Regions from separate parts of the Halomonas sp. PGE1 genome, predicted to be linked through region 2. Evidence: riboswitches for the same ligand, from Rfam matches in the RefSeq annotation. Region 2 holds a riboswitch; each other region holds the start of a gene.
What was found. A riboswitch is a leader RNA that binds a small molecule or an ion and turns the genes downstream of it on or off. The one in region 2 is predicted to bind thiamine pyrophosphate.

Region 1 (9,973 bases), 860 kb from region 2:
CCCTGCTGCATCTGGCCGCGGGGCTCGACCTGCCCGATGCCGGCGAGGTACGCCTGGGCGGGAGCGCGATCTCGTCGCTCAGGGAGCCCGAGCGGGCCCGGCTGCGCCGCGAGGCGGTGGGGCTAGTGTTCCAGCAGTTCCATCTGGTGCCGAGCCTCTCGGTGCTCGACAACCTGCGACTGCAGGCGCGGCTGGCTGGCGTGGAGGACCCGGACTGGTCGGCGGAGCTGATCCGCCGATTGGGCCTCGCGGGCCTCGAGCGGCGCTACCCGGAGCAGCTCTCCGGCGGCCAGCAGCAGCGCCTGGCCATCGGCCGCGCCCTGGCGCCCCGCCCCGCCCTGCTGCTGGCCGATGAACCCACCGGCAACCTGGACGAGGCCAGCGCCGGCGAGGTGCTCGAACTGCTGCTTGAGCTGGTGCGCCAGGCCGGCTGCGCCCTGCTGATGGTGACCCACAGCCCCCAGGTGGCCGCCCCCCTGGACCGTTGCCTGGTGCTCTCCCGTGGCCAGCTTCATCCGCCGGCGACCCGCTGATGACGACGGTTCTCGCTACCCTCCTCTCCCACTACCGACGCCACCCCGGCCAGCTGGTGATGCTGCTGCTGGGCCTGTGGGTGGCCAGCGCCCTGTGGAGCGGCGTGCAGGCGATCAACGCCTCGGCCCGGGACAGCTACGCCCGGGCCGAGGCGCTCTTCTCCACCGGCCTGGACCGCCTGGAGCGCCGCGACGGCGAGGCGCTGACCCGGGACGACTACCTGGCCCTGCGGCTGGCGGGGCTGCCGGTCTCGCCGCTGCTGGAGGGCACCCTGGCGGCGCCGGACGGCACCCGCCTGACGGTGATCGGTATCGACCCGCTCACCCTGCCCGGCGACAGCGAGTTCGCCACCGCCGGCAGCACCGGGGAGCTTACCGGCTTCCTCTCGCCCCTCTGGCAGACCCGACTGGCGCCGGATCTCCTGGCCGCCTTCGGCCTGGCCCGGGCCGAGGCCGAAGGCGCCACCCCGCGGCTCGCCGACGGCCGGACGCTGCCGCCGCTGACCCTGGCCCCCTCGCTGCCGCCGGACACCCTGGTGATGGATATCGCCGCCGCCGCGGCCCTGCTGGAGAGCGGCGCGCGCCTCACCCGGCTGGTGGCCGCCCCGGGTGCGCTTGGCGAGGCGCCAGCGGGGCTGGCCCTGACGCGCGCCGACGTGCTGGTCTCGCCGGGCCAGCTCACCGAGAGCTTCCACCTCAACCTCACCGCCCTGGCCCTGCTGGCGCTGGTGGTGGGGCTCTTCATCGTCCAGGCGGCGCTCGGCCTGGCCCTGGAGCAGCGCCTGGGGATGCTGCGCACCCTGCGCGCCCTGGGGGTCTCCGGTCGCGCCCTGGTGGCGGCACTGGCCCTGGAGCTGGTGCTGCTCGGCATCGTTGGCGCCCTGGCCGGCATCGCCGGCGGGGTCTGGCTGGCCCGGGCGCTGCTGCCCGACGTGGCCGCCACTCTGGGCAGCCTCTATGGCGCCGGGGTGGGCGCCGAGCTGCGCCTGCCCTGGCACTACTGGGTCGGCGGCGTGGCGGTCACCCTCGGCGGCCTGCTGCTGGCCGGCAGCGGGGTGCTGTGGCGGGCGGCGCGGCTCAGCGTGCTGGGGCTGGGGCAGGCCCAGGCCTGGCGCTCGGGGTTCCGCCGCCAGCTGGCGCTGATGGGCGCCGCCGGCGGAGTAACGGCCCTCGTTGGCCTGGCGCTGGCGGCCTGGCTCTCGCGCCTGCCGCCGGGCGAGGGGCTGGTGGCCGGCTTCGGCCTGGTGGGTGCCCTGCTGCTGGCCTGCGCCCTGTGGCTGCCCCCGCTGCTGGGCGCCGCCCTGGCCGGCCTCACCCACCTGGCGAGGCGTCGCCCCCTGGCCCAGTGGGCCCTGGCCGACCTGCAGCTGCAGCTGCCGCGGCTGTCGCTCGCCATGATGGCGCTGCTGGTCGCGCTCTCCGCCAACCTGGGGGTGAGCAGCATGGTGGGGGGCTTTCGCCTCACCTTCCTGGAGTGGCTGGACCAGCGCCTGGTGGCCGACCTCTACCTGCGCCCGCCGGCGGAGCAGTTCGCGGCGATCGACGCCTGGCTGGCCGAACGTCCGGAGGTGGTCGAGCGCCTGGCCACCCGGCGCAGCGAGTCACGCCTGCTGGCCATCGAGCCCGGCGGCGCGGGGTCGGATGCCCCTCAGGCGCGGCAGCCCCCGGTATCCGTCTACGGCATCACCCCCGGTGCCACCCTGAGCCCGAGCTGGCCGCTGGTCGCCACCCGGGACGGCCGCGAGGCGGCTTGGGCGGCCTTTCGCGATGGCGAGGCCTTCGTCAACGAGCAGCTGGCGGTGGCCGAGGGCATCGCCCCGGGGGACCGCCTTCGCCTGGAGGCACCCGGCGGCGAGGTCCAGCTCGAGGTGGCGGCGATCTACCCGGACTACGGCAATCCCCGCGGCGAGGTGCTGCTGGCGGTGCCCCACCTGGTCGAGCGTTTCGGGGCACCGCCGGGCTCGCTGGGCATCGTGCTGGGCGAGGGCGCCGACGGCGCGGCGCTGGCCGAGGCACTCGCCGACGCCTTCGGCCTGGGCCGCGACAGCGTGCAGGACCAGCGCGAGGTGAAGCGCATCGCCACCGGCATCTTCGAGCGCACCTTCACCATCACCAGGGCGCTCAACGCCCTGACCTTGGGCGTGGCGGCCCTGGCGCTGCTGGCCAGCCTGCTCGCCCAGGCCGGTGAACGCCGCCGCCGGCTGGCGCCGCTCTGGGCACTGGGCGTGCCTCGAGCGCGGCTGGGCCAGCTCCAGCTCGCCCAGCTAGGTGGCACGGCGCTGGTGGTGGGCCTGGCAGCGATTCCGCTGGGCATCGCCATCGCCTGGGGACTGGTGGCGGTGATCAACGTGGCGGCCTTCGGCTGGCGCCTGCCGCTGCACCTCTTTCCAGGCGAGATCCTGCTGACCCTGGCCACGGCGGTGGGGGTGGCGCTTCTCGCCGCGGCCCTGCCGGTGCTGCGCCTGTGGCGCACGCCGCCGCGGGACCTGCTGGCCGAGGAGGCTGCCTGATGCGCCCTTTCCTGCGCTCGCGCCTCGCCGCCCTGCTGCTGGCCCCCATTCTGGCCCTGGCCGGCTGCGGCGAGGCGCCACCCACGGGCTCGGGCGCGGGGTTCGCCGGCCTGGGCGAGAGCGCCGAGGGCTACGCCCAGGCGCGCCCCGGCACGCCGCTGCGCTTTCCGGAGGACCACGGCGCCCACCCGGACTACCGCATCGAGTGGTGGTACCTCACCGCCAACCTCGAGGACCAGGCCGGCGAGCCGCTGGGCCTGCAGTGGACCCTGTTCCGCCAGGCGCTCGTCCCGCCGCAGGCGCGCCCGGCGCCGGAGGAGTGGGTGGCCGACCAGCTGTGGATGGCGCACCTGGCGGTCTCCCGGGGCGAGCGGCACGCCGTGGCCGAGCGCTTCGCCCGCAGCCACTCCGCCGACCCGGGCGAGGGCAACGCCGGCCAGGCCGGCGCCGTGGCCCAGCCCTTCCGCGCCTGGCTCGACGACTGGACGCTGGCAACCCGGGTGGAGGACCCGGACGCCGACACCTTCGAGCGCCTCACCCTGACCGCCTTCGACGGCGAGGGGCAGGAGCGCGTCGGCTACCGCCTCGAGCTCACCGCCGAGGGCCCGCTGGTGCTGCACGGCGACGCCGGCTTCAGCCAGAAGTCCGCCGACGGCCAGGGCTCGATGTACGTCAGCCAGCCCTTCTGGCGCGTGGAAGGCGAGGTGGTACTGGCAGGAGAGACCCATGCGGTGAGCGGCCAGGGCTGGCTCGATCGGGAGTGGAGCAGCCAGCTGCTGGGCCCCGAGCAGGCGGGCTGGGACTGGTTCTCGCTGCACCTGGAGGACGGTCACCGGCTGATGGCCTTCCAGCTGCGCGGCGGCGGCGAGGCCGGCGGCGACTACCGCTCCGGCACCTGGATCACCCCGGCGGGGGAGCCCCGGGCACTGGCGCCGGAGGAGCTCGCCCTCACGCCGCTGGCCACCTCGTCGGTGGCCGGCCGCGAGGTGCCCACTCGCTGGCGACTCGAGGTGCCCGCAGCGGGGCTCGACCTGATCGTCGAGGCGCCCCACGCCGAGCGCTGGATGGCCACCACGGTGCCCTACTGGGAGGGAGAGGTCGTCGCCCGCGACCATGCCACGGGGGCGCCTCTCGGCCTCGGCTACCTCGAGATGACGGGCTATTGAGATGACGGGCTATTGACAGGCGATTCTTTCATAAGCCTGCTATCGATACTTCCGACCCGAGCCGCTATCCTGAAGGCATCCCTCTCCTGGAGCGCCCCATGCTGCCCAGCCTCTTCATCTCCCACGGCTCCCCCATGCTGGCCCTGACCCGGACGCCAGCCCATGACTTCCTGCGCGGGCTCGGCCAGCGGCTGCAGCCGAAGGCGGTGGTGGTGGTCTCGGCCCACTGGGCCAGCCGCCAGCTGCTGGTAAGCACCAGCGCCCACCCCGAGACGATCCACGACTTCGGCGGCTTCCCCCGGGAGCTCTTCGAGTGCCAGTACCCTGCCCCCGGCGAGCCCGAGCTGGCGCTGCGCCTGGCCCGGGAGCTCAACGCCGTCCCCACCGAGCGCGGCCTTGACCACGGCGCCTGGGTGCCGCTGTCGCTGATGTTCCCGCAGGCGGAGGTGCCGGTGGTGTCGCTGTCGCTGCCGGTGCAGTGGTCCAACGCCGAGCTGGCGGCCCTGGGCGAGCGGCTCGCCGCGCTGCGGAACGAGAACATCCTGGTGATCGGCTCCGGCAGCCTGACCCACAACCTTTACGAGATGCAGGCCCGCGACGCCGCCATGCCGGCCTGGGTGGGCGAGTTCGCCGACTGGGTCGAGGCGCGGCTCGCCGAGGACGATCGCGAGGCCCTGCTGGCCTGGGAGTCCGCCCCGAAGGCCCGCGAGAACCACCCCACGCCGGAGCACTTCCAGCCCCTGCTGGTGGCCATGGGCGCCGGGGGCCAGGCCGAGCGCCTGCACCACAGCGTCGAGCACGGCGTGCTGGCCATGGACGTCTACGCCTTCGGCTGAGGCAAGCGCCGGCCCTGAAACGCACGAAGGCGCCGCCCCTGAGGGGGGGCGCCTTCGCATCAGGCAGTGCCCGGGTCAGTCGCCCAGGGCGGCCAGCCGGTCGGCCTGGACCACCTCGATCCAGTAGCCGTCTACGTCCTTCACGAACACCACGTTCTTCATCTTGCCCTGGTCTGCGCGCTTCACGAACTCCACGGCGTTGGCGTCGAACCAGGCCTCGGCGGCCTCGAGATCCGGCACGCTGAAGCAGATATGGCCGAAGCCCTGGGGCTCGGCATTGCCGTCATGGTAGGCGAAGTCGGCCTGGTTCTCGGTGCCCCAGTTGTGGGTCAGCTCCAGCAGCCCCTGCTGGCTGAAGGTCCAGACGGTGCGTTCGCCGGTCGCCTCGGGCACCGCCTCGTCCTCCTCCAGCCGGGCCAGGAAGTAGAGCGAGAACTGCATCTCCTCGAAGTCGAGGCGGCGCAGCACCCGCATGCCGAACACCCGAGTGTAGAAGGCCAGTGCCTTCTCGGGATCCTTCACCCGCAGCATGGTGTGATTGAGGCGAAAGCCTGCGCTATCGGCGGTGGGGGTCTGGACGCCGGGGTGTTGCTCACCCTTGAAGCTCATGGGCGACTCCTGTCTGCCATGGGGAAACCGTCCTCTGAGCATGGGGACAGCAGCAGAAAATTTCCAGCCCCGGCGGCGACAATCTTGTACAACACCTTTCTTTACTAAAACACGAAGCCGTGATGGCGAAACAATCGCAGCAAAAGCCCCCAAATAACTCTACATTGATTATACAAGACCGCAACCGGCAACCCCTGGAGATTCCCATGTCTGCCCATGCCTATCAGCTGAGTGACCATATCACCCTCAAGGAGCTGGCCCGCGCCCTCTCCCAAGGCTTCTCGCCCATCGTCGAGGTGGAGTCCATGGACGGCATCTACACGGTGCGCCTTCACCATGGCACCGGCGTCTCGGAGCTCTCGGATGCCAGCGGGCGTACCCTGACCTTCCTGGGCACCGGCGAGATTCGCGACAAGCTCGGCGAGCTCGGCCTGACCCACGGCGTACTGACCTGGTCCGACCAGTGCGGCGACGAGATGATCGGCGTGCCGGGCCATGCGATGACGCCGGACGAGATGCTCGCCAACGGTACCCGCATCGCCTTTCGCTGAAGCTTTCCGAGCCGGGCGGCAGGCGCTAATGTAGAGGCATGTCCGTCTCTGCGGAGCTCCCCGCATGCCCACCCTGCCCCGTCCGGCCGCCTGGCGACTCTCCGCGACCCTTGCGCTGCTCCTGCTGCTGGCCGGCTGCGCCGGCCGGGAGCTGGCCGTGCATGACCCGGCTCCCGCAGAGGGGCTCTCCATCGAGCGGGCGCTGATCCTGGCCGCCGCCCAGAACGCCTTGGGCACCCCCTATCGCTTCGGCGGCAACTCCCCCGCGGGGCTCGACTGCTCGGGGCTGGTGGAGCTGGCCTACCGCGCCGCCGGCATCCCGGTGCCGCGCACCGCCGACGACCAGTTCCGCGCCCTGCCCGCCGCCCCCAGGGCACGCCCCGGGGACCTGCTTTTCTTCGATATCGCCGGGCGCGGCAAGGCGAGCCACGTGGGGATCTACCGCGGCGACGGCCAGATGATCCACGCCCCGGGCCGAGGCCGCCAGGTGGAGACGGCGCCGGTGGAGATCGCCTACTGGCAGGAGCGCTTCCTGGGCGCCGCCGCCGTGGCGCCCTGAGCCCCTCACCTCAGCCCCCTTGCCTGGCCCCTCCAGCCGCGTATGATCGAACACCAGCATCATCACCACGACAGGGGCGCCGCGCAGCAGCAGCTGCGCGGCTGAGAGGCACCCTTGGAACCTGAACCGGATCATGCCGGCGTAGGGAGTCGTGCAGCCCAGCGCTCGCCTGCCTGCACCTCCCGCGCCCGGGAGGCCCCATGCGCACCCCCCTTTCCTCCTCGCTGGATATTGCGGCCCACCTGGCCAGGGTGCGCGAGCGCGCCCCGCTGATCCACAACATCACCAACCTGGTGGCCATGAACACCATGGCCAACGTGCTGCTGGCCATCGGCGCCTCGCCGGCCATGGTCCACGCCCGGGAGGAGGCCGCGGAGTTCACCGCCCTCGCCGACGCCCTGACGGTCAATATCGGCACCCTCTCGCCCCACTGGGTGGACGCCATGGACGAGGCCGCGGAAGCGGCTCGTCTGACCGGCAGGCCCTGGGTGCTGGACCCGGTAGCGGTGGGTGCCACCGCCTACCGGCGCGAGACCGGCGCGCGCCTGCTGGAGCGCCTGCCCACGGTGATCCGCGGCAACGCCTCGGAGATCATCGCCCTGGAGGCCCGCGGGGCTGGCGGGCGCGGCGTGGACAGCAGCGACCCGGCCGAGGCCGCCGAACAGGCCGCCGTGCGGCTGGCTCGGCGCATCGGCTGCGTGGTGGCGGTGACAGGCGAGGTGGATCTTGTCACCGACGGCCGCCGCCTGGCCCGGGTGCGTGGCGGCCACCCGCTGATGCCGAGGGTCACCACCCTGGGCTGCTCGCTCACCGGGGTGGTGGCCGCCTTCCTGGTCGGCGCCGAGCATCCCTTCGAGGCCAGCGTGGCGGCGCTGGCCTGCTACGCCGCGGCCGGGGAGCTCGCCGGCGAGAGTGCCCGGGGGCCGGGCAGCTTCGCCGTAGCCTTCCTAGACGCCCTGCACGCCCTGGATGGCGAGACCCTGAGGGACCGACTGCGACTGGAGATGACCGATGAAACTTGACCTATCCCTGTACCTCGTCACCGATCCCGGCCTGTGCGCCGAGCGCGGCCTGGTGGAGACCGTGGTGGCCGCGGTGCGCGGCGGCGTGACCGTGGTCCAGCTGCGCGACAAGCACGCCAGCGACGGCGAGATGATCGACCAGGCACGCCGGCTGAAGGCGGCCCTGGCCGGCAGCGGCGTGCCGCTGATCATCAACGACCGCCTGGCGGTGGCCGTGGAGAGCGGCGCCGACGGACTGCATATCGGCCAGGGCGACGGCGAGGTGGCGGCCGCCCGCGCGGCGCTGGGCGAGCGGGCGCTGCTCGGCCTCTCGGTGCAGACGCTGGAGCAGATGGCACGGGTGGACGCCGAGCGGCTTGACTACCTGGGGCTGGGGCCTGTTTTCGCGACCCCGAGCAAACACGACCACGCCGAGCCGCTGGGCTTCGACGGGCTTGCCCGGCTGGCAACGGCAAGCCCCCTGCCGGCGGTGGCCATCGGCGGGCTCAAGGCCGAACACGCCGCGGCGGTCCGCCAGGCCGGCGCCCAGGGCCTGGCGGTGATCTCGGCGATCTGCGGCCGCCCCGACCCGGAGGCCGCGGCGCGAGCAATCCGCGGCGGCCGATAACCACAGGCGCGGTGCCGGGGTAACCCAGGGCACTCGAGGCCGAGGCGCCGGGGCGGTCGGAAGGGAGCGGGGGGGGGGCGGCCGGAAGGGAGCGGGGACGGCCGTAACGAGGGGACAGGCGAAACGTCCGGATCAGGCGTCGCGGTGCGCCTCGGTAAAGCGCTGCATGATGTCCAGAGTCTCCTGGCTGACGTGGTGCTCCATGCCCTCTGCGTCGATCCGCGCCGTTTGATCACTGACCCCCAGCGCTCGTAGAAAGCGCAGCAGGATGGCATGCCGGCGACGCGACATTTCCGCCATTGCCTCGCCGCTCTCGGTCAGAAAAAGGGAACGGTAGGGCTGGCTAGAGACCAGTCCGTGGGCCTTGAGGCGCGTCACCATCTTGGAAACCGTGGCCTGACTGACACCCATGCGCGCCGCGATATCCGTGGCGCGGGCCTCCCCCTGATGCTTCAGCAGATCGCCGATGAGCTCCACATAATCCTCGAGAAGCTCGGTTTCGTGGGCGTTGCGTACGGCCGCATACTGCCGCGCGTGCTCTTCGCAAGGCGGCAGGGCATCCGCCTTGCTCAGGCGATCCGGCATCACATCGGCTGGGGTATCGTTCATCGCGCCAATATAGCCAATGTCTACCTGGCGCAGCAACTGAGCGCCGATAGGAATTTCCAATTACCCTACAAGTTAGCCTTGGCTAAGATATGGGTGTTACGCTCGCCGCTGAAACGCCCCGACCAGCAGCGGGACATCACCCTGATTCGGAGACCAAGACGATGCCGATTCGCCCGCGCCCGATGCTCATCGCAGCCTGTGCCCTCAGCCTTTCGATGACGACGCAAGCCGACGAGTCCCCGCTCAGGGTGGTCACCACCTTTTCCATCCTCGGCGACCTGGTACAGCAGGTGGCCGGGGGCGACGCCCGGGTAGACACTCTGACCCCCGTGGGGGCGGAGGTGCACGAGTGGGAACTGATCCCCAGCAACTTCATCGCCCTGGAGGAGGCCGACCTGGTGTTCTTCAATGGCTACAGCCTGGAGCAGTGGATTGGCCAGGTGCGTGCCACGGTTGGGAGCGACGTACCGGTCGTCGCCCTGGCCGAGGAGAGCGGCTATGCCACCCGGCCCATCGTGACCGGCGATTATGCCGGCGACGCCGATCCCCACCTGTGGATGGACCCGCGCGCCGCCGCCGAATACGTGCGCGTCATTGCCGAGACGCTTGCCGAGGCACGCCCCGAGGCGGCAGAGGACTTCAGTGCACGCGGCGATGCCCTGAGCCAGTCGCTGCATGAGCTGCACGCCGAGCTGCTCGAGAGCATGGCGGCCATCCCCGATGACCGGCGCCTGCTGATCACCAGCGAGGCCGCCTTCATCTATTTCGCCGAAGCGTTTGGCTTCGAGCACGACGGCATCTGGGGCACCAACTCCGAGGATGAGGGCACGCCCAGTCAGATCATGCGTATCGTGGACCTCATCGAGGAACGTCGCCCTGCGGCCATCTTCTGGGAGAGCACCATATCCGATCGCCATGTACGCAGTGTGGCCGGCGAGACCGAGGTCGACATCGCCGGCCCCTTGTTCGTC
Region 2 (9,973 bases):
GTTCGCCAGATCAAGGCCCTGACCCAGCGCTTTGGGCTGCCCGCCGACCTCTTCCTCGACTGAGGGGCGCCTGCTCTCTTCCCCTGAGCAACGCCCACCGGAACGGCTACCCGCCCTGCCCGCACAACCCGCTCAGCGCGGCACCACGGCGTCGTGGAAGGCACGCTCCTTCGCCACCGTCTCGCGGAAGCATTCGGCCATGCAGGTAAAGGCGCCGTCATCGAGCGTCTCCGCCTCCTCGTCCAGGCGGCGCCGCAGCCAGGCGACGAAGTCCCGGAAGGCGGGGTTGTCGTGCAGGTCGATCCACTCCCCCACCAGCGGGTCCAGCCCCTCGGCGCGGGTGATGCGCAGCGCCCACTCCAGATAGACCCACTCGGTGACCACCAGCGCCGCCAGGATCTCGGCATAGCCTCCGGCGCGGCCGGTCTCGCTCAGCAGCACCTGGAAGGCGCGGGTCTCGGGCAGGTAGTCCGGCGCCTGGCGCTGGGCGACGGGCACCGCGAAGGCCTCGAAGGTGCGCTGGAAAGTGCTGTTCTCGTCGCTGGTCAGCATGCCCATGAACTGCCCCAGCACCACCCGGTCGGCCATGCCCGGCGCACGGCCGATGGCGAAGCCGATCAGCGCGGTGAAGGGGTCCACGAAGCCGTAGTCCTGCACCATGTAGGCGGCGAAGTCGGCACCGGAAATCCGCCCCTCGGCCATGGCGTCGAACAGCGGGTGGTTCACGGTGGCGGACCAGTCGGGCTCGCTGATCTCGCGCAGCCAGTCGGTGAGGCGCGGTGCGTCCTGCTGCGCCGCCCAGGCGGTCCAGTCGGCTCGAGTCGTCATCGGGCATCTCCTTGGAGTGTCGGTTGGAATCTCGCCCCCGGGTACCGCCAGGCGATCAGCAGGCTCACCAGCGTGGAGGCGAGCAGCGCCCCCAGGAAGGGCGGAAGCGTCGGAATGCTCTCCGGGAAGGTGGCCGCCAGCACCCCGGCGGAGAGGCTGCCCAGGGTGATCGAGCCCGGCAGCACCGCGCCGAGCAGTCCGGCCACGCCGCCCGCCACGGCGGCGAGCGGCGACATGCGACGCCACAGGCCCAGCAGCACCGGCACCACGATGGCGGCACACAGCAGGTCGGCGATCAGGAACAGCCGCAGCACCGAGAAGCCCTGCAGCGCCACCCACACCACCGGCAGCATCAGCGCCACCGTGACCAGGCGCGCCGCCCGCACCGAGAGCCCGCGCCGGCCGGAGCTGGCCACCGCCATGGAGGCGATGGCGTTCTGCAGGGTATCGACGCTGGAGGCCACCAGGGTCACCGCCAGCACCAGGGCCGGCAGCGCCAGCCAGGCCGGCGCGGCGGAGAGCAGCGCGAAGAAGGGAATCGGCGGCTCGCCGAGCGGCAGCGCATGCATGGCCGCCACGATGCCGAGCCCGCCGATAGCCATCACCACCAGCAGGCTGCTGGCCCCGCCCAGCAGGGCCCCACGGGCCAGGGCGCGGTCATCCTCGGCGGCCCACACCCGCTGCCAGTAGCCCTGATGGAAGAGGTTGGCCGCGGTGACAGCGATCACCAGGGTGAGCGCCACCGAGAGCGCGCTGCTCGTGGGAATGGAGGGCATCACGGCTTCGGCCGGCATGGGCGGCAGCCACCACCAGGCCACGCCGCCCACCAGCACCAGCAGGGCCAGCAGCAGCCAGGCCTGCCAGCGGTCGGTGGCGAGGCTCGCCCGCAGCCCGCCCAGGGTGGTGTAGACCAGGGTGACCACCGCCACCCCGAGGATCACCAGCGCCGGCGGCACGTCGGAGAGCAGCGCGGCGATGGCGCCGATGGCGGTGAGCTCGGCGGCCAGGAAGATCGCCATGTAGGCCACCGAGACGAAGGAGACCCAGCGCCGCACCCCGGCGCCGTAGCAGGACTCCGCGAACTCGCCGATGCTGCGCCCCTGCGGCAGGTGGCGACGGATCGCCGGGCCGTAGAGCCCCAGCACGATAAAGGGCAGCGACGAGCCGATGGCGTAGCCGGCCAGCGCCACCGGCCCCACGAAGGCGCCGATCTCCGGCGGCGCGAAGAGGATCCAGGCCCCCATGCTGGAGGCCAGGAACGACAGGCCGATGGCCTGGGCGCCCTGGGAGTTGCGGGCGGTGACGTAGTCATCGAGCAGGCCATCGGCCCGGCGGGCCCGCAGGCCCAGGAAAGCAAAGCACAGAAGCGCCGCGCCGAGCACGGCAGACGTCAGGTAAGGCATGTCGCGCTTCCTCCGCCGGTATGAACCGGATCAGGTTCCAGGGTCGGCGCTTGGCCCTCTCAGCCCCCGCGGATGCGGCGGGACTCCCCTGGCGACAAGTGAATGAATTGTGTGGGCCCGCCGCTGTCGGCGACACGACGGGCCGGAGGCATCATAGCGAGGCCATGGGCCGGCGGCCAGGGGTCGCCGGGGGTATCAGCGTCGGAAGCACTCCCGGAAGTGCCAGGCGAGATAGTCTCGGTTCGGAAAGGCGCGAGGGCTCAGGATCAAGGGCTGGCCCTCGAGGTCATGGAGCTGCGCCTTGAGCCGGCCGTTGGGGGCCGCGCCGGTCAGCTCAGGAGAGATGCGAATGCGGTCCCGGTCGTCGATGGCCAGCAGTCCCTTATCGAAGGCGCGGTCATGGAGCGCGTTGAGGCAGAGCCCATTAGCGGGATCGAGGCGAGACTCTGGGCGCGCCTGCCAAGGCACGATATGGCTCGCAATCAGTAGATCCTCGTGACGAAGCCCGGTAATCACGCATCGCGTGTCGTAGCGCACCATCACGGCCTTGCGGAATAGCGACTGCCCAATACGCCGTCGCTGCAGGGCATAGGCCTCGCTGCCGGTGTAATCCTCATCTGCCTCGGCACTATCGCCACAGGGATCGAGCTCTACCCAGGCCGACTCACTCTCGGCGGCGACACTCTTCGGGTCGGCGATAAAGCGCTCCCACAGCAGGCGATCCTGGCGTGAGGCACCCGACAGCCCCTTTTTGCCCAGCGCCCGTACCTCTGGGTCGAGGCTCGCGTAGTTGGAGAGCTTCATGGCCACCGAGCTGGCAGAGCGGCCCATCTGCTCGGCCAGGTGAATGACCTCGGGCCGCTCGCGATGCAACTGACCGAAGCTCAGGCGGCAGTAGAGCGCCAGCGCCTGCAGTCGGTCTTGGTCGCTCCATGCCTTACGCTCTGCCACTGAACATGCCTCGCATCATTCCCCTTTTCATCTTCGAGCGTACCGGCAGCCCTTCTGGATGCCAACGACGTTACTTCTCCCTCGGCACCCGGCCCATCAGGTAGAACTCCTCGTTGGGCGGGGTGCCAGCGAGGGTGACCAGGCGGTTGGACATGCCGAAGAAGGCGGCGATGGCGCCGATGTCCCAGATGTCGTCCTGGGTGAAGCCGACCTCCAGCAGGCGGGTCTGCCACTCGTCGGTGAGCTCGCCGACCTCCAGGCCGCTGTGCATGGCGAAGTCGAGCATCACCCGGTGGCGCTCGCTGAGGCCAGCGACGCGTTGATTGATGGCGACCTGGTCGGCCAGCAGCGGGTCCTTGCTGTAGATGCGCACCAGAGCACCGTGGGCCACCACGCAGTAGAGGCACCGGTTGCGGGCGCTGGTGGCCACCACGATCATCTCCTTCTCCGCCTTGGTGAGGGTGTCGGCCTCCCTCTCCATCAGGGCGTCGTGGTAGGCGAAGAAGGCGCGGAACTCGGCCGGGCGGTGGGCCAGCATCAGGAAGACGTTGGGGATGAAGCCGGCCTTCTCCTGCACCGCCAGCATGGCGTCGCGGATGTCCTCGGGAAGGTCCTGGATCGACTCGGGGATGGGAAAGCGGCTGATGGGCGCGGTCATGATGGCTCCTGGCGTTGTGGTTGTTGTTGGAAACCTCCAGTTAACGTCAGCGTCAAGTGACTGTCCATGCGGACGATCGTCGCAAGCGCCACGAGCGCCACGAGCGCCGCTCACGTCTCGCCGAGGATGGCCCGGGTCACCACCCGGTTGCGATTGCGGTCCTTGGCCTGGTACATCGCCTCGTCGGCCTCCCGGTAGAGCCGTTCGGCATCCGGCACCCTCTGGAAGTCATTGCAGCAGACCAGCCCGAAGGAGGCGGTGACCACTCCGCCCTCTGCCTGCACGTGGGGAATGGCGAGGTCCTCCAACGACTGACGGAAGGCCTCCATGACATGCCGGCCCTGGTCCAGAGTATCGACCTCCAGCAGCAGGCCGAACTCCTCGCCGCCCAGGCGGAACAGACGGTCGCCAGCGCGGCGGAAATGTTGCTGCAGCAGCGCGGAGACACGCCTGAGCACCTCGTCACCGGCCTGATGGCCGTAGGTGTCGTTGTAGGCCTTGAAGGCATCGATATCCATCACGGCGAAGAGCAGCGCCCGGCCGCTGCGGCGACGCTGCAGGAGCTCCGCATCAACGAGCTCATGGAACTGGCGGCGGTTGAGCAGCCCGGTCAAGGGGTCGGTGCGGGCCATGGCGGCGAGCCGCTGGTTGGCGGCTTCGAGCTCACGGGTGCGCTCATCCACCTCGGCCTCCAGCCGCTGGTTGTGCGAGCGCTGCAGCTCATGGGTGGCCCGCTCGGCGGCGAGCTTCTCGTTCTTGAGCAGGTTGATCTTGTAGGCCAGCCCGAAGGCCAGCAGCAGGAACTCGATGCCCGAGCCCGCCTGCACGGCGTACTCGGTGAAGACGTTATAGGGCAGCACCCCGGCCACGCGCAGGAAGTAGAGCGCGATCCCCACCAGCAGCACACACCAGGCCACAAGGAAGATCTGTGCCAGGCGGTCGCCCAGCCAGCTGCGCCACACGGCCACGGAGAGCATCAACAGGGAGAGCAGGATGGCGGCGGGGATCATGACGCGGAACACCGGAGCGTAGTGCCCCTGCAGCGCCGGCAGCGCACTCGCCAGGCACAGGCCCGCCACCCCGTGCAGCCCCCATGACAGTCGCGGCGCGTGCCGGCGCAGGTTGAGGTAGCTGCTGCTGAAACTGGCCAGGGTGACGGCGAAGAGCCCGATGGTCAGCGGCAGCATCTGGTTGTTGAAGGTCGGCCAGTTCGGCCACCAGTACTGGTAGGCAAAGCCCCGCGCCGCGAACATCAGCACGAAGAAGGTGCCGAGGTAGACCACATAATGCAGCAGGCTGCGCTCCCGGATAGCCAGGAACAGCAGCAGATTGAAGATCATCAGCGCCAGCAGAGCGCCGAAGTAGAGGCTGAAGGCCATCAGTTCGCGCTGGGCCTTCTGCAGGAAACTGGCGTCGCTCAGCAGGTAGAGCGGCGTGGCATCGAAGAGGCCATCGTGGGTATCCAACCGCAGGATCACGCGGCGCGTCTCGCCGGGCGGCAGCACGATGGGCAGCACGAAGGTGCGGTGGGCCACCGGGCGCGTGTCGAAGGCACGCCGGTTGCCGGTCTGCCATTCGGCGACCACCTCCCCCGCCTCGTCGACCACCCAGGCGTCCAGATAGTCATGCAGCGGCATGGCCAGCTCCAGCAGGCGTCTCAACGGCGCCTCGCTGGCGTTGACGAGCTCCACCTGCAGCCACCAGGCAGAGTCGGAGAAGCTGAAGTTGAGGGTCTCCTGCTCTGAGGACCGCCAGGGCAGGTCGTCATCCCGGGAGAGCAGGTCGTCGATGGTGAACTCGCGATCGACATCCTCCAGCAGCTGCACCTGCGGGCCCAGGTTGAGCCCATCGAAAGGGTCGGCAACATCGAGCGCGGCCCGGGCCGGCGAGGCCAGCAGGCAGGCAAGCAGCAGCCAGGCGGCCAGGGCCGACGGCAGGCGGGGAAATGGGCGAGTCACGAGAGCTCCGGTATCGTATCCGTACGATGCCTGCACTCTAGCAGTTCTGCCTGACCATCCGGTCGAAGGCCATCAACGCACAGGGCCCCGCCTCTCTCGAGGCGGGGCCCTGTCGTTACCGAGCGGAGGTGATCAGCTCAGCGAGATGGTGCTGTTGATGCCGCTGGAGACGTTCTCCGGCTCGTACCAGCGGGCGGTGACGGTCTTGGTCTGGGTCCAGAAGGCGATCGCCTGCTTGCCGTTGGGGCCCAGGTCGCCCAGCTTGGAGGCCCGGGAGCCGGTGAAGCTGAAGTAGGCGACCGGCACCGGGATCGGCACGTTGATGCCGATCTGGCCCACGTCGATGTCGGTCTCGAAGCGGCGCGCCACCCAGCCGGAGTTGGTGAAGATGGAGGTGCCGTTGCCGTTGGGGTTGGCGTTGATGAACTCGATCGCCTCGTCCAGGGTGTCGACGGTCACCACGCAAAGCACCGGGCCGAAGATCTCCTCGCGGTAGATGCTCATCTCCGGGGTCACGTCGGCGAACAGGGTCGGGCCGACGAAGTTGCCGTTCGGGTAGCCCTCGACCTGGTAGCCGCGGCCGTCCACCAGCAGCTTCGCGCCCTCCTTCTCGCCGGCAGTGATCAGCCGCTCGACGCGCTCCTTGGCCTGGGGAGAGACCAGCGGGCCGAGGTCGGCGTCGGTCTGGGTGCCGGGGCCCACCTTCATGCTGCGGGTGCCCTCGACGATATCCTCCAGCCACTCGCGGGCCTCGCCCACCAGCACCACCACGGAGTTGGCCATGCAGCGCTGGCCGGCGGCGCCATAGGCGGAGCCGAGCAGGTTGTTGATGGCCTGGCTGCGGTTGGCATCGGGCATGATCACGCAGTGGTTCTTGGCGCCCATCATCGACTGCATGCGCTTGCCGGCAGCGGCGGCGCGGTTGTAGAGCAGCGAGCCCACGTGGGTGGAGCCGATGAAGGAGAGCGCCTTGATGTCGGCATGGTCGGCGATCTGGTTGGCGACGTCCGGGCCGCCGTGGACCACGTTGAGTACGCCGGCCGGGATGCCTGCCTCGTGGGCCAGCTCGACCAGGCGCATGGTGGAGCTCGGGTCCTGCTCGGAGGGCTTGAGCACGAAGGTGTTACCGGTGGCGATGGCCAGCGGGAACATGAAGCAGGGCAGCATGATCGGGAAGTTGAAGGCAGTGATGCCGGCGCCCACGCCCAGCGGCTGGTGCATGGTGTAGACGTCCACCTCGCTTGCCGCGTTCTCGGCCAGCTCGCCCAGCTGCAGGCTGGTGATCGAGCAGGCGTGCTCCACCACCTCCAGGCCGCGGCCCACTTCGCCCACGGCGTCGGGCAGGGTCTTGCCGTGCTCCTCGGTGATCAGCGCGGCCAGCTCGTCGGTGTGCTCGCGGATCAGCGCCTGCAGCTTGAGCATGATGCGCATGCGCTTGCCCAGGGGCACCTTGCGCCAGGTCTTGAAGGCCTCCTTGGCGCTGGCCACGGCGCGCTCCACCTCCTCCGCGGTGCAGAACGGCACCCGGGCGACCACCTCCTGGGTGGCCGGGTTGACCACGTCGCGCCACTCCTGGCTCTGGGACTGGACGGGCTGGCCGTCGATGATCATGGGGATTTCGCGGACTGACATGGGGCGTGCTCCTCTCTGTGCTGTCGCTGCCCGGGGGATCGGCTTGTTGTTGACGTTGCCGTGGATCACCCTGGCATTAGACTTTGTGTGTATAAAAACACGGAAGGTGATAGAAACGAGTCTATCCAGAGGTCGGATGGTGTGACAACGGGCACTCGGGCACATTGTTTGTGCATTCATGCACAAGCAAACCCGACTCCCATCTTCGGCGAGGCCCCCATGCTCGACTGGCAGGATATCCAGATCTTTCTCGAGGTGGCCCGCAGCCAGCGGCTCACCGATGCCGCCCGCCGCCTGGGGCTCGACCACTCTACCCTGTCGCGGCGCACCCGGCGCTTCGAGCAGAAGCTCAACACCCAGCTCTTCGAGCGCAGCACCCACGGCTACCACCTCACCGAGGCGGGCCAGCAGCTGCTCGCCCACGCCGAGGAGATGGCCCGCCACGCCTTCGAGGCCGGCGAGAGCCTCACCGACAAGAACCACCAGATCAGCGGCCAGATCCGCCTGGGGGTGACCGAGGGCTTCGGCACCTGGGTGATCGCTCCGCTGCTCTCGGCCTTCTGCAGCCGCCACCCCGGGGTGACCCTGGACCTGCTCGCCCTGCCCCGGGTGGTCAACCTGAGCCGCCACGAGGCGGATCTCGCCATCACCGTGGAGCGCCCGGTGAGCCCGGGGCTGGTGATCTCGCGGCTGTGCGACTATCGCCTGCGGCTCTACGGCAGCGAGGGGTACCTCGAGCGCCACGGCGCGCCCGGGCGCCTCGCCGAGCTGGGGGAGCACCGGCTGGTCGGTTACGTGGACGATCTGATCTTCAGCGAGCAGCTCAGCTATCTGGAGCCGCTGCTCGACCCCGCGGTGGTCGGCCATCCCGGGCCGCACTTCGCCATGCGCAGCACCAGCGTGACCACCCAGCACGCCGCCTGCCTGCACGGGGCGGGCCTGGCCGTGCTGCCCTGCTTCATGGCGGAAAGCAGCGGGCCACTGGTCAGGGTGCTGGCAGACGAGGTGGCGATCGACCGCCAGTTCTGGATCACCGCCCGCCAGGAGCAGCGCCGCCTGGCCCGGGTACGCCTGCTGTGGGACTTCCTGCGCGAGGCGTTGGAGGCCAACCGCGACTTCCTGATGGGCGAGGCCCGCGAGCTCGAGATACCGACCGCCGTGGGCTGAGGCCGCAGATCAGGCCTCCTCGGCGTGCACCACTACACCGTTGCGCCCCTGGCGCTTGGAGGCGTAGCTGGCGGCGTCGGCGCGCGCCAGCACCGTCTCGATGGCATCATCGCCCTCCTGGAACACGGTCAGGCCGATGCTGGCGGTCACGAAGTACTCTCGGCCCTCGTGGCTGACGCTCACCTGGCTCACCACCTTCCTGACGGTTTCGGCAATGGTCCTGGCCTGGCTCAGGGTGCAGCTCGGCAGCAGCAGGCCGAACTCGTCGCCTCCCTGGCGCGCCAGGTGATCGCTGCGGCGCACCTCCCAGGCCACCACCTGGGCCACGCGCCGCAGCAGTTCGTCGCCGAGGGCATGGCCACCGTTGTCGTTAACGGACTTGAAGTGGTCCAGATCGAAGAGGATCAGGGCCGAGGGCGCACCGGTCTTGGTGAAGTCGGCCAGCGCCTCCTCGAGGCGGCGCTCAAAGCCGCGGCGGTTGAGCAGGCCGGTCAGCGGGTCGTGCTCCGCCTCCCAGCGCCGCAGGGCCTCCTCGTGGCGGCGTTCGGTGATGTCCTTGACCACCCCGACGATGCCGAGCGGCGCCTCGCCGCCCCCCACCGGGCTGGCGTGCACTTCCAGCCACAGCAGCTCGCCGCGGGCGTCATGCATGCGCAGCTGCCGCAGGAAGTCGTCCCGCCGGGCCAGGGCATGCTGCCAGAGGTCCAGGGCCCCCTCGCGGTCGTCCTCATGGACACGCTCGAGCACGGCTGCGGTGGTGGTGTCCGGCGCGAGCCCCAGCATGGCCACCAGGGCGGGGTTGAGGTAGGTGATCTCGCCCTCGAGATTGGCCACGAACATGCCGGTCGGGGTCGAGCCCAGCACGGCATTCAGGAAGGCCTCGCGCTCCCGCAGCCGATGCAGCGCCTCGCTTCTCTCCTGCTCCAGACGATTGAAGGTCGCCGAGACCTGGCGCAGCTCCTGCAGGTCGGTGGAGAGCAACAGGCGCTGACGCTTGCCGGCGCTCACCTCGCCGATCTGGCCCTCAAGGCGGTGCAGCGGCGCGAGCTGACGACCCACCCACCAGCGGGTCAGCGCCAACAGCAGCAGTGCGGCCACCAGCCAGGTCCACCATAGCTGCTTCAGGAAGGCCTGCAGCGGGGCCAGCACCGAACGGCCAGGCATCATCATGGCCACCACCCAGTCGGCATCCCACACCTGGCGGTAGGCCACCAGCAGGGTATCGCCCTGGAGCTCGTGGCGGGTCTCCCCCTGCCAGCCATCCAGCGCCAGCTGAAAGTCCGGTGGATCGAGCCGGCTCAGATCATCGACCGCCCCCGCCAGGCCACCCGGCACGAAGAGGGGCTCTCCCTCGGCGGTGAAGATCGCCACGTGCC
Region 3 (9,973 bases), 1.8 Mb from region 2:
CCGTGGTGGTCGGCGCCGGCACCGCCAGCGAGGACGATCCCCTGCTCACGGTGCGCCATGTGACCGGGCCCCACCCGGTGCGGGTGATCCTCGACCCCCGCGGCCGGGTAACGCCGGACCGCCGCCTGCTGCGCGACCCCGTGGCGCCGACCCTGCACCTGCACGGCGAGGGGGCGCCTCCGGAAGGCCCGTCGGGGGCGCATGTGGAGCGTCTGGCGCTGCCGCTGGTCGAGGGCGGCTTCGCCCCGCGGGCGGTGCTCGACGTCCTGGCCGAGCGGGGCCTCGCCAGGGTGCTGATCGAAGGCGGAGGCATCACGGTGTCGCGCTTCCTCGAGGCCGGCGTGCTCCATCGCCTGCACCTGCTGGTGGCCCCGCTGCTGATCGGCTCCGGCCGACCGGGGCTGGTCATGACGCCCATCGCCACCCTCCACGAGGCGCGCCGCCCCGCGTCGCGGACCTTCCGCTGCGGTGACGACACCCTCTTCGATCTCGTGCTCGACGCCCCGGCCCCCTGAGCCATCGGCTCGCTGCCGGTGTGCCCCGGCACGACGCGAAGCGCCCGATGCAGCAGCACCAGGCCGCCGGGCAGACTCGCCAGCAGCACGATGATTCCGTAGGCCATGGAGATCGCCACCCCCTGGGCCGGCGGCAGCCCTGCAAGCCCCCACACCAGGGCGGCGGCTCCCTCGCGCACCCCCCAGCCGGCGAGCGTGATCGGGATCAGCATCGCCAGCAGCACCGGCGGCACCAGCGCCAGCAGGGTGGCAAGCGGCAGCTGGACGCCGATCGCCCGGGCGACACAGACGAACACCAGGGCGTAGCTCACCACCACCAACAGCGACCCGGCGAGCTGCCTGGGCCACACCGAGGCCGCCAGCAGGCTGCGCCTGAGATCACCGCCGAGGCCCACCAGGGCCGCCGGCGGGCGCCTGGCCAGCTGCCAGACCACCAGAACCATCAGCAGCAGGGCGGCGCCCCCGGCCGGCAGCCAGGTCGACGCGGCCGCACTCCTGAAGGCGCGGCCCAGCAGCTCATGCCAGAGCGGCGAGGCGGCCAGCACGGCCAGGGTCAGCAGCGCCATGGCGAGCTGGCCGGAGGCGCGCTCGATGATCACCGCCCGCCAGGCGCCGCCGCGCTGCCCGCTGTCGCGGGAGTGGCGCCAGGCCCGGGCGGCATCGCCGGCCACCCCGCCCGGCAGCACCTGGTTGAGGAAGAGCGCCAGGTAGTACTCCCGCAGAGCCCGGCGGAACCCCAGCGAGAGCCCCAGCAGGCGAGCCGTGAGCCGCCAGCGCCAGGCGCTCAGCAAGAGGGGCGGCAGGGTCAGCGCCAGGGCCAGCAGGGCCCAGCCCGGCGAGAGCCGCTGCACCTCGGCGAGGATCGCCCCCGGCTGCAGCCACCCGACGAGACCGACCAGCAGTACCACCCCCACCAGCGGGCGCAGCAGGCCCTGGCGTGCGGGTTGTCGCGCTCGCCGGGCTGCTCGTTGGGCAAGGGCCATGCTCAGGCGCCCCTGGCCGACAGCGGCGGCAGCGCCAGCAGGTCGCGATGCCCCACGACCAGCCCCAGCTCGCCGGCGGCGAGGCCGGCCAGCCGCCGCTCGCACCAGCGAGCGAGACGCGCCTGCTCTTCCGGGGCCTGGGCCAGGGCGGCGTCATGCCAGCCCCGTACCAGCGGCTCGGCCAGGGGCCACTGCGCCTCCTCCCCAGCGGCCAGGTGCCAGGGGGTGGCCGCGCTCTCCACCCGGTAGCCGGCCGCGGTCATGGCCGCCGCCAGCACGCCGGGGGCGTCGCCGCCCAACGCCGGGCCAAGCCCCTTGTCGCGGCGCTGGTGGGCCTGGAAGAGCGCCCGTACCGCTATGTCCTCCTCATCCTCGATTCGCTCTCCAGCGGCATCCAGGAAGGCCCAGTCGCCATCCACGCTCAGCGTGAAGAGCAGCGCCTGGCCGCGCACGGCCGCGGCCGCCACCAGCGCCTCGGTCCAGGGGCGCGATACCAAGTCGAAGAGCGCCGAGGCCACCACCAGGTCGCCGCCCTCGAGCAGGCCATCCTCCACCGGCGCCAGGTCGCGGCAGCTGGCCTCGACGGTCAGCCGGCCACCGGTGGGGTCGCGCAGGGTGGCGCCATGACGTCGGGCCAGCGCCAGCAGCGACGGGTCGTGGTCCACCAGGCGCCAGCGCTGGGGCCCCGGCAGCCGCGGCGCGAGGAAGCGCAGGTTGCTGCCGCTGCCGCATCCCAGATCGAGGATGCCATGCGCGCCGTCGTGTGCTCCGGGCCGGCCGGCGAGCCAGTCGGCGGCCAGGCCCGTCAGGCAGCGGCTGCGCGAGCGGGCGTCGAGCGCCTCGCGGCGGGAGAGCCAGTCGGCGCTGAAGCGCTCGCCTGGGCGGGTGGCCTCGGCGTCGGACCGGGCGGGGGCGGGTAGCGTCATGGCGGGCTCTCCTCGGGCGCCTGGCCGGCGTCGGTTGGGTCGGGGGTGGGTGCGGGAGTGGGAGCCGCAGCGTCCTCCAGGGCCGCCAGGAAGCGGTCGCCGGCCTGCTGCCAGTCGCCCAGGTGGCCGCGGGCCTCCCGGGCGCCGCGGCGCAGCCGGCAACGCAGCGCGGCGTCATCGAGCCAGGCGGCCAGGGCCGCACCCAGGGCGTCGGCATCATCCGGAGGCACGGCCAGGCCGGCCCCCGGTGGCAGGGTGTCGACCAGGGCACCGCCGGTGGTGGTGAGCACCGACAGGCCGCGGGAGAGCGCCTCGGTGACCACCATGCCGTAGCCCTCGTAGCGCGAGGGCAGCACGAAGAGCTCCGCCCGGTGGTAGGCGGCGGCCAGCTCGGCGGTGCTGCGCTCCCCGGCCCAGTCGATGCGCCCCTCGAGGCCGTATCGGCGAGTGGCCTCGTAAAGCCGGGCGGCATGAGCGGAATCGCGCTCGGCGCTGCCGATGGCCGTCAGGGTCCAGTCGCGTTCCCCGAGGCCGGCCAGCGCCTTGAGCAGGACATCGTGGCCCTTGCGCGGGACCAGGGTCGCCACGCAGAGCAGGCGCCGGGGGCCGGGGGATTCGAGGTCCAGGGCGCTGGCCGCCAGCGGCACCGGCTCGACGCCAGGCTCGACCACGCGGAGCCGCTCGGGCGCCACGCCAAAACGCCCAAGGCCCCGGGCGGTGAAGCGGCTGGTAACGATCACCCGACGCGCCAGGGCCAGGGCGCGGGTCTCGCTGTCGAGCAGCGAGCGGCGGGTCGCCTCGTCCAGGCCGGTCTCGTCGGCCAGCGGATGGTGGACCAGGGCGATGATCGCCAGGCGATCCGCATGGCGGGCGATCACCTCGGGAAGCCCGCCCATGGCGAGGCCGTCGATGACCACCCGGGCACCGTCGGGCAGCGCCGCGAGCGCCCGGGTCATGCTGCGCCGGGCCAGGTCGTCCGGCACGGGAAAGCGCCCCTCGAGCCCCACCACCTCGACGCGGCAGCCCCGGGCCCTGAGCGCTTCGGCGATGCGGGCGTCATAGAGATAGCCACCGGTGAGCTGGCCGGGATCGCCGGCCACGATCATCGTGACGGGCATCGTCACGGGCCGGGCCAGAGTGGCGCTCGCCATCACAGGGGGCCCTCGAAGCTGGCCCAGGCGATATGGGATTCGTGGAGGGTCACGGTCATCGCCTCGAGCCCGCCGGCGCCCTCCCCCAGCCGCCCCAGCTGGATCGCCGTGGCCAGGCGCTCGAAGATCACCCGGGCCATGAACTCGGTGGTGGTGTTGCGGCCCTGGAACTCCGTCAGTTCATCGAGGTTCTGGAAGTTGAACTCGGCGAGCACCGCCTTGAGCGCCTCGCTGGCCAGGCCGATGTCCACCACCAGGTCATGGTCGTCGAGCTCGCGGCGCTGGAAGGTGACGTCCACCACGTAGGTGGCGCCGTGGGTCCGCTGGGCGGGCCCGAAGACCTCGCCGCGAAAGCTGTGGGCGATCATCACGTGGTCGCGAACGGTGAGTCGGTACATGTCAGGGCTCCAGTCGGTCGGATTCGGATCCGTCGGCGTCGAATCGGTCGGGCGAGGCATAGCGCAGCCGGTGGCAGAGCACCTCGCCGGCCCCGGCGGCCAGGCGAGGCATCAGGGCGGGCAGCTCGGAGAAATCGCTCTCGCCGCTGATCAGGGCGTCGAGGCGAGGGTCGCGCAGCAGCTCGAGCGCCAGCGCCAGGCGCCGGGCGTGGCCCCAGCGCGGCATGCGCTCGGCGGGCAGGCGGCCCACCTGGCTGCCGATCAGCTTGAGCCGCCGGGAATGGAAGGCCTCCCCCAGCGGCAGGCTCGCCTCGCGATCGCCGTACCAGCTCATCTCCACCACCCGCGCCTCATCGCCGGCCAGCGCCAGCGCCTGGCGCAGCCCCTCGGGGTTGCCGCTGGCGTGGATCACCAGGTCGTTGTCCCCCGGCGCCTCGCCGGCCAGGCAGAAATCGACGCCCAGGGCGCGGGCGAGCTCGGCCCGCCCCGGCGAGACGTCCACCAGACATACCCGGGTGCCGGGAATCGCCGCGCAGAGCCAGGCCACCAGGGCGCCCACCACGCCGGCACCGATCACCGCGATGCGGTCGCCCAGGCGCGGCTCGGCGTCCCAGCAGCCGTTGAGCGCGGTCTCCATGTTGGCGGCGAGCACCGCCCGGGCGGCGGGCAGACCCGCCGGCAGCGGCGTGACGGCGGCGGCCGGCACCACGTAGCGGTCCTGGTGGGGATGCAGGCAGAACACCTCCCGGCCCAGCAGCGCCGCGGGGCCTGCCTCGACCACCCCGACGCTGACATAGCCGTACTTCACCGGCCAGGGGAAGTCGCCGACCTGGAAGGGGGCGCGCATGCGCTGCCGCTCGCTCTCGGGCACCCGCCCCTGAAAGACCAGCGCCTCGGTGCCGCGGCTGATGCCGCCGAACAGCGCCCTCACCCGGACCTCCCCCTCGCCGGCGGCGGGCAACGGCTCCGCGCGCAGTTCACCGTGACCCGGGGCCAGGGTCCAGAAGGCGGTGGCGGTGTCGACGGACATGGCGGCTCCAGCGGTGAGGCGGGCGAATACTTCTACAATAATGGTACAGTAACATGCAAATGAACAATTTTATCGCTGCCGGCGGCCCAGGGCGGTGCCGACTGCTAGTGTGGTGGTCATGAGCCCATCGCGTTCAGCATAGCGGCTATGCCTCGCCACCATGGCCGTCGACAACGGCCATCGACAGCGGCGATCGACAACCATCAGGGAGCCCGGATGCCCTCTCCTCTCTCATCCCACCCGCCTGCGCAAGGGCCCGCCGAGGCGACGCGGCCTTGGCGCCTGGCCATGGAGCTGGCGCTGGGCGGTCTCACCCTGCTCGGGCTTCTGGCCTCGCTGGGGCTGGTGGGGTCATGGGTAGCGCCGCTGGCCATCGCCACCTACCTGGGGATGGCGGCCCTGCTGTGGCGCGCCCTGCGCCGCCGCCCCATGCGCCAGGGCGGGCTGGGCGCGGCCAACCGGGTCACCCTGGCGCGAGGCGTGCTGGTGGCCCTGCTGGCCGGCACCCTGGCCGACCCGGCCCTGCTGGCCACCCACGGAGAGTGGCTCTTCGCCCTGGCGCTGGTCGCCCTGGCCCTGGACGGCGTGGATGGCTGGGTGGCTCGACGCACCGGCAGCGCCAGCGCCGTGGGGGCCCGCTTCGACATGGAGCTCGACGCCTTCTTCATCCTGATGCTCTGCCTGGCGCTGCTGCTGCTGGAGCGCGTCGGCCCCTGGGTGCTGGCCATTGGCGCCATGCGCTACGCCTTCGTGGCGGCGAGCTGGCGCTGGCCCTGGCTCGCCGGCGAGCTGCCGGACAGCCTGCGCCGCAAGGCGGTCTGCGTGTGGCAGGTGGCGGCGCTGATGCTGGCTCTGCTGCCGGCCACGCCCGGCCTGATCGCCACCTGGCTGGCCGCCACCGCCCTGGCGGGGCTCACCCTCTCCTTCGCCGTGGACGTGCGCTGGCTCTACCACCATCGATAAGCCTCGGGGCTGGCAAATGCCCCCGGGCCTGCTAGAGTGGGCCTTCGCTTGACGGGGTGCCGGTGGAACCGGCTGAGATCGCTATACGACAGTGCGCCACACCGGCGCGGTCGTCACGGCGGGGCCCGTTGAACCTGATCCGGTTAGTACCGGCGTAGGAATCAAGCGGCGGCCTCCCCCGGCTACCCCCGTGTAGCGCGCCCCCCAGGCCCCACTCCCTCCCTCGCCCGCACTCCGGATCGTCACCCGACAATCGGAGGCAAGATGGGCTACCGCTTCAGCGACCTCACCGCCGCCTGCCAGGACGACTGGCGCGCCTATATCGAACACGACTTCGTGCGCGGTCTCGCCGAGGGCACCCTCGAGGAGGGCGCCTTTCGCCACTACCTGAAGCAGGACTACCTGTTTCTGATCCACTTTGCCCGGGCCTACGCCCTGGCCGCCTACAAGAGCCGCACCCTGGACGACCTGCGTCAGGCCCATGAGGGGCTCAAGGCCATCGTCGACCTGGAGCTGGGGCTGCACGTGGGCTACTGCCGCGAGTGGGGCATCTCCGAAGCGTCCCTGGCCGAGCTGCCCGAGGCCCGCGCCACCATGGCCTATACCCGCTACGTGCTGGATACCGGCAACCGCGGCGACCTGCTCGACCTGCACGTGGCCCTGGCCCCCTGCCTGGTGGGCTACGGCGAGATCGCCGACTGGATCAACGCCCGCGCCGAAACGGTCCGCGGCGATGCCAACCCCTATGACGCCTGGATCGCCATGTACGAGAGCGAGGAGTTCCAGGCCGCCCGCCGCGCCGAGGAGGCCTGGCTCGACGCCCGCCTGACCGACGTCACCCCGGCGCGCTTCGCCGAGCTCACCCAGGTGTTCCGCGACGCCACCCGGCTCGAGATCGATTTCTGGCAGATGGGGCTGGACCGCGCCCTCTAGCGCCGCCGCCCCACCACACCCCTGACACCCAAGGCCACTCCCCCCGACAACAACAGCCACGACAAGGATTCACGCCATGAGCAAGACCGCCCACTTCCTCGCCGAAACCGCCAAGGTCGACGAGGCCGCCATCCAGCCCCTGCCCGGCTCGCGCAAGGTCTATGTGGAAGGCTCACGCCCCGATATCCGCGTGCCCTTCCGCGAGATCTCGCTCTCGCCGACAAAGACCTCCGGCGCCGACGAGGAGAATCCGCCGCTGCTGGTCTACGACACTTCCGGCCCGTATACCGATCCGAATGCCGAGATCGACCTGCGCCGCGGCCTGCCCGAGCTGCGCCGCGCCTGGATCGAGGCACGCGGCGATACGGAACAGCTCGACGGCCCCACCAGCGAGTACGGTAAGCGCCGCGCCAACGACCCGACGCTCGCCCAGCTGCGCTTCGACCTGACCCGCACGCCGCGGCGCGCGAAGGAAGGGAAGAACGTTACCCAGCTGCACTACGCCCGCCAGGGCATCATTACCCCGGAGATGGAGTTCATCGCCATCCGGGAAAACCAGAGGCGGCAGGCGCTCTCTGCGAAGTACTCAGGCACCGAAGAGGTGGAGCGCATCCTGGGCCACCAGCACCCGGGCCAGGGCTTCGGCGCCCGGCTGCCCGAGGAGATCACCCCGGAGTTCGTGCGCGCAGAAGTCGCTGCCGGCCGGGCGATCATTCCCTGCAACATCAACCATCCGGAATCGGAGCCGATGATCATCGGCCGCAACTTCCTGGTGAAGATCAACGGCAACCTCGGCAACTCCGCGGTGACCTCCTCCATCGAGGAGGAGGTAGACAAGATGACCTGGGGCATCCGCTGGGGCGCGGACACCATCATGGACCTCTCAACCGGGCAGAACATCCATGAGACCCGCGAGTGGATCCTGCGCAACTCGCCGGTGCCCATCGGCACCGTGCCGATCTATCAGGCGCTGGAGAAGGTCAACGGCGTGGCCGAGAACCTCACCTGGGAGGTATTCCGCGACACCCTGATCGAGCAGGCCGAGCAGGGGGTGGACTACTTCACCATCCACGCCGGCGTGCTGCTGCGCTACGTGCCGCTCACCGCCAAGCGGGTCACCGGCATCGTCTCCCGGGGCGGCTCGATCATGGCCAAGTGGTGCCTCTACCATCACCGTGAGAGCTTCCTCTACGAGCACTTCGAGGAGATCTGCGAGATCTGCAAGCGTTACGACGTGGCCTTCTCCCTGGGCGACGGCCTGCGCCCCGGCTCGGTGGCCGACGCCAACGACGAGGCGCAGATGGCCGAGCTCAAGACCCTGGGCGAGCTGACCAGGATCGCCTGGAAGCACGACGTCCAGGTGATGATCGAAGGCCCCGGCCACGTGCCCATGCATCTCGTGAAGGAGAACATGGACAAGCAGCTCGAGTACTGCGACGAGGCGCCCTTCTACACCCTGGGCCCGCTGGTCACCGACATCGCCCCGGGCTACGACCACATCACCTCCGGTATCGGCGCGGCCATGATCGGCTGGTTCGGCTGCGCCATGCTCTGCTACGTCACGCCCAAGGAGCACCTCGGCCTGCCCAACAAGGACGACGTCAAGACCGGCATCATCACCTACAAGATCGCCGCCCATGCGGCGGACCTCGCCAAGGGCCACCCGGCCGCCCAGCGCCGCGACAACGCCCTCTCCAAGGCGCGCTTCGAGTTCCGCTGGGAGGACCAGTTCAACCTCGGGCTGGACCCGGACACCGCCCGGGAGTACCACGACGAGACCCTGCCCAAGGACTCCGCCAAGGTGGCCCACTTCTGCTCCATGTGCGGGCCGAAGTTCTGCTCCATGAAGATCAGCCAGGAGGTGCGAGACTATGCTCGGGATAACGGCCTCGATGGCGATCAGGAAGCGGTGATGAAGGGCATGGAGGAACAGGCGGAGAAGTTCCGCCAGAAGGGCAGTGAGCTCTACCAGGAGGTGTGAAGGTGGTGTAAGCCAGGCGCATGCAGCGCACTCAACGCTGAGTTTGGCTAGGCTGTAGCGGTGCCCCACCTCGATTCCGGGAGACGCCCCATGTCTGAGTTGGAATTGTCAGAGACGGACCGCTACGCCTACCCTCACCGCGTGCTGCACTGGCTGGTGGCCGCGGTGCTGCTGCTGTCGCTGGCCAGCGGCCTGACCCTGGGGTTTCTCGGCTTCGAAGGGGCCATGGAGCGCCTGGGCCGGGCCGGCACCGACTTTCTCTACACCTCCCACAAGTCCCTCGGCGTGGCCCTGCTCGCGCTGATGACCCTGCGGGTGATGACGCGGCTGCTCTATGTGGTGCCCGACCATGACCCGCCGCTGCACCCCTTCCAGCGCATCCTAAGCACCGCGGTGCACCACCTCCTCTACCTGGCGCTGCTGGCCCAGCCGATGCTGGGCTGGGCCGCCACCGCCAGCGGCGACTTTCCGGTGCAGTTCCTGCACTGGCACCTGCCCGGCATCGTGCCGGTGAACGAGGCGCTCTCGGAGCGGCTGTTCGAATGGCACGGCTGGCTGGGCTGGGTGATCCTCGGCCTGATCACCCTGCACATCAGCGGTGCGCTCTACCACTGGCTGATCCGTCGCGACGGCGTGATGGCACGCATGAGTCTCTTCGATCCGGATCGTTAGCGCTGGCACGCTCCCTGCATGGATCGGGCAATGCCCGATCCGACAGGAGCCCGACCATGCCCGACCGTCCGACCTTCACCCCCTCCCTGGCCACGCCGCTCGACGCCGCGGCCTTTCAGAGCCGCGCCCGTGAGCACCTGGCGATGCTGTACGGCCCCCGCGCCGACGAGGTGCTGCGCCGGCTTACGACGCTGCTGGCCCATCAGGCGCCGCCGGCCCCCTCCCCGGGCGAGACCCGCGTGCCGCTGTGGAGCGAGCGCGACCAGTGGCTGATCAGCTACGGCGACAGCCTGCTCGACGGCGAGCGCCCGCCCCTTGCGGTGCTGGGAGACTTCCTCGATACCCGGCTGCCCGACACCTTCAGCGGCGTGCATGTGCTGCCCTTCTTCCCCTGGAGCAGCGACGACGGCTTCTCGGTGAT

Region 1: linked by a shared signal. The riboswitch ahead of thiM (hydroxyethylthiazole kinase) and the one ahead of HIR79_RS16560 (sodium:solute symporter family transporter) in region 2 are both predicted to bind thiamine pyrophosphate.
Region 3: linked by a shared signal. The riboswitch ahead of tenA (thiaminase II) and the one ahead of HIR79_RS16560 (sodium:solute symporter family transporter) in region 2 are both predicted to bind thiamine pyrophosphate.

What each region holds. Positions count from the first base shown of each region.
Region 1 is NZ_CP053032.1:486,750-496,722, reverse strand. It holds gene HIR79_RS02390 (ABC transporter ATP-binding protein) at 1-533, shown strand, start outside; gene HIR79_RS02385 (FtsX-like permease family protein) at 533-3,043, shown strand; gene HIR79_RS02380 (lipocalin-like domain-containing protein) at 3,043-4,209, shown strand; gene HIR79_RS02375 (dioxygenase family protein) at 4,308-5,045, shown strand; gene gloA (lactoylglutathione lyase) at 5,121-5,654, opposite strand; gene HIR79_RS02365 (DUF6482 family protein) at 5,861-6,205, shown strand; gene HIR79_RS02360 (C40 family peptidase) at 6,270-6,764, shown strand; TPP riboswitch at 6,827-6,929, shown strand; gene thiM (hydroxyethylthiazole kinase) at 6,965-7,786, shown strand; gene thiE (thiamine phosphate synthase) at 7,776-8,393, shown strand; gene mntR (manganese-binding transcriptional regulator MntR) at 8,526-9,002, opposite strand; gene HIR79_RS02340 (metal ABC transporter solute-binding protein, Zn/Mn family) at 9,218-9,973, shown strand, end outside.
Region 2 is NZ_CP053032.1:3,530,798-3,540,770, forward strand. It holds gene HIR79_RS16550 (helix-turn-helix domain-containing protein) at 1-63, shown strand, start outside; gene HIR79_RS16555 (TenA family protein) at 133-828, opposite strand; gene HIR79_RS16560 (sodium:solute symporter family transporter) at 825-2,231, opposite strand; TPP riboswitch at 2,221-2,331, opposite strand; gene HIR79_RS16565 (HNH endonuclease) at 2,427-3,182, opposite strand; gene HIR79_RS16570 (peroxidase-related enzyme) at 3,253-3,840, opposite strand; gene HIR79_RS16575 (sensor domain-containing diguanylate cyclase) at 3,951-5,798, opposite strand; gene HIR79_RS16580 (CoA-acylating methylmalonate-semialdehyde dehydrogenase) at 5,931-7,430, opposite strand; gene HIR79_RS16585 (LysR family transcriptional regulator) at 7,650-8,597, shown strand; gene HIR79_RS16590 (sensor domain-containing diguanylate cyclase) at 8,607-9,973, opposite strand, start outside.
Region 3 is NZ_CP053032.1:1,419,623-1,429,595, reverse strand. It holds gene HIR79_RS06745 (RibD family protein) at 1-515, shown strand, start outside; partial or broken gene HIR79_RS18785 (lysylphosphatidylglycerol synthase transmembrane domain-containing protein) at 647-1,498, opposite strand; gene HIR79_RS06735 (class I SAM-dependent methyltransferase) at 1,501-2,424, opposite strand; gene HIR79_RS06730 (glycosyltransferase family 4 protein) at 2,421-3,542, opposite strand; gene HIR79_RS06725 (6-pyruvoyl trahydropterin synthase family protein) at 3,575-3,973, opposite strand; gene HIR79_RS06720 (zinc-dependent alcohol dehydrogenase) at 3,975-5,003, opposite strand; gene HIR79_RS06715 (CDP-alcohol phosphatidyltransferase family protein) at 5,220-5,966, shown strand; TPP riboswitch at 6,009-6,144, shown strand; gene tenA (thiaminase II) at 6,231-6,899, shown strand; gene thiC (phosphomethylpyrimidine synthase ThiC) at 6,976-8,880, shown strand; gene HIR79_RS06700 (cytochrome b) at 8,971-9,552, shown strand; partial or broken gene HIR79_RS06695 (sugar phosphorylase) at 9,609-9,973, shown strand, end outside.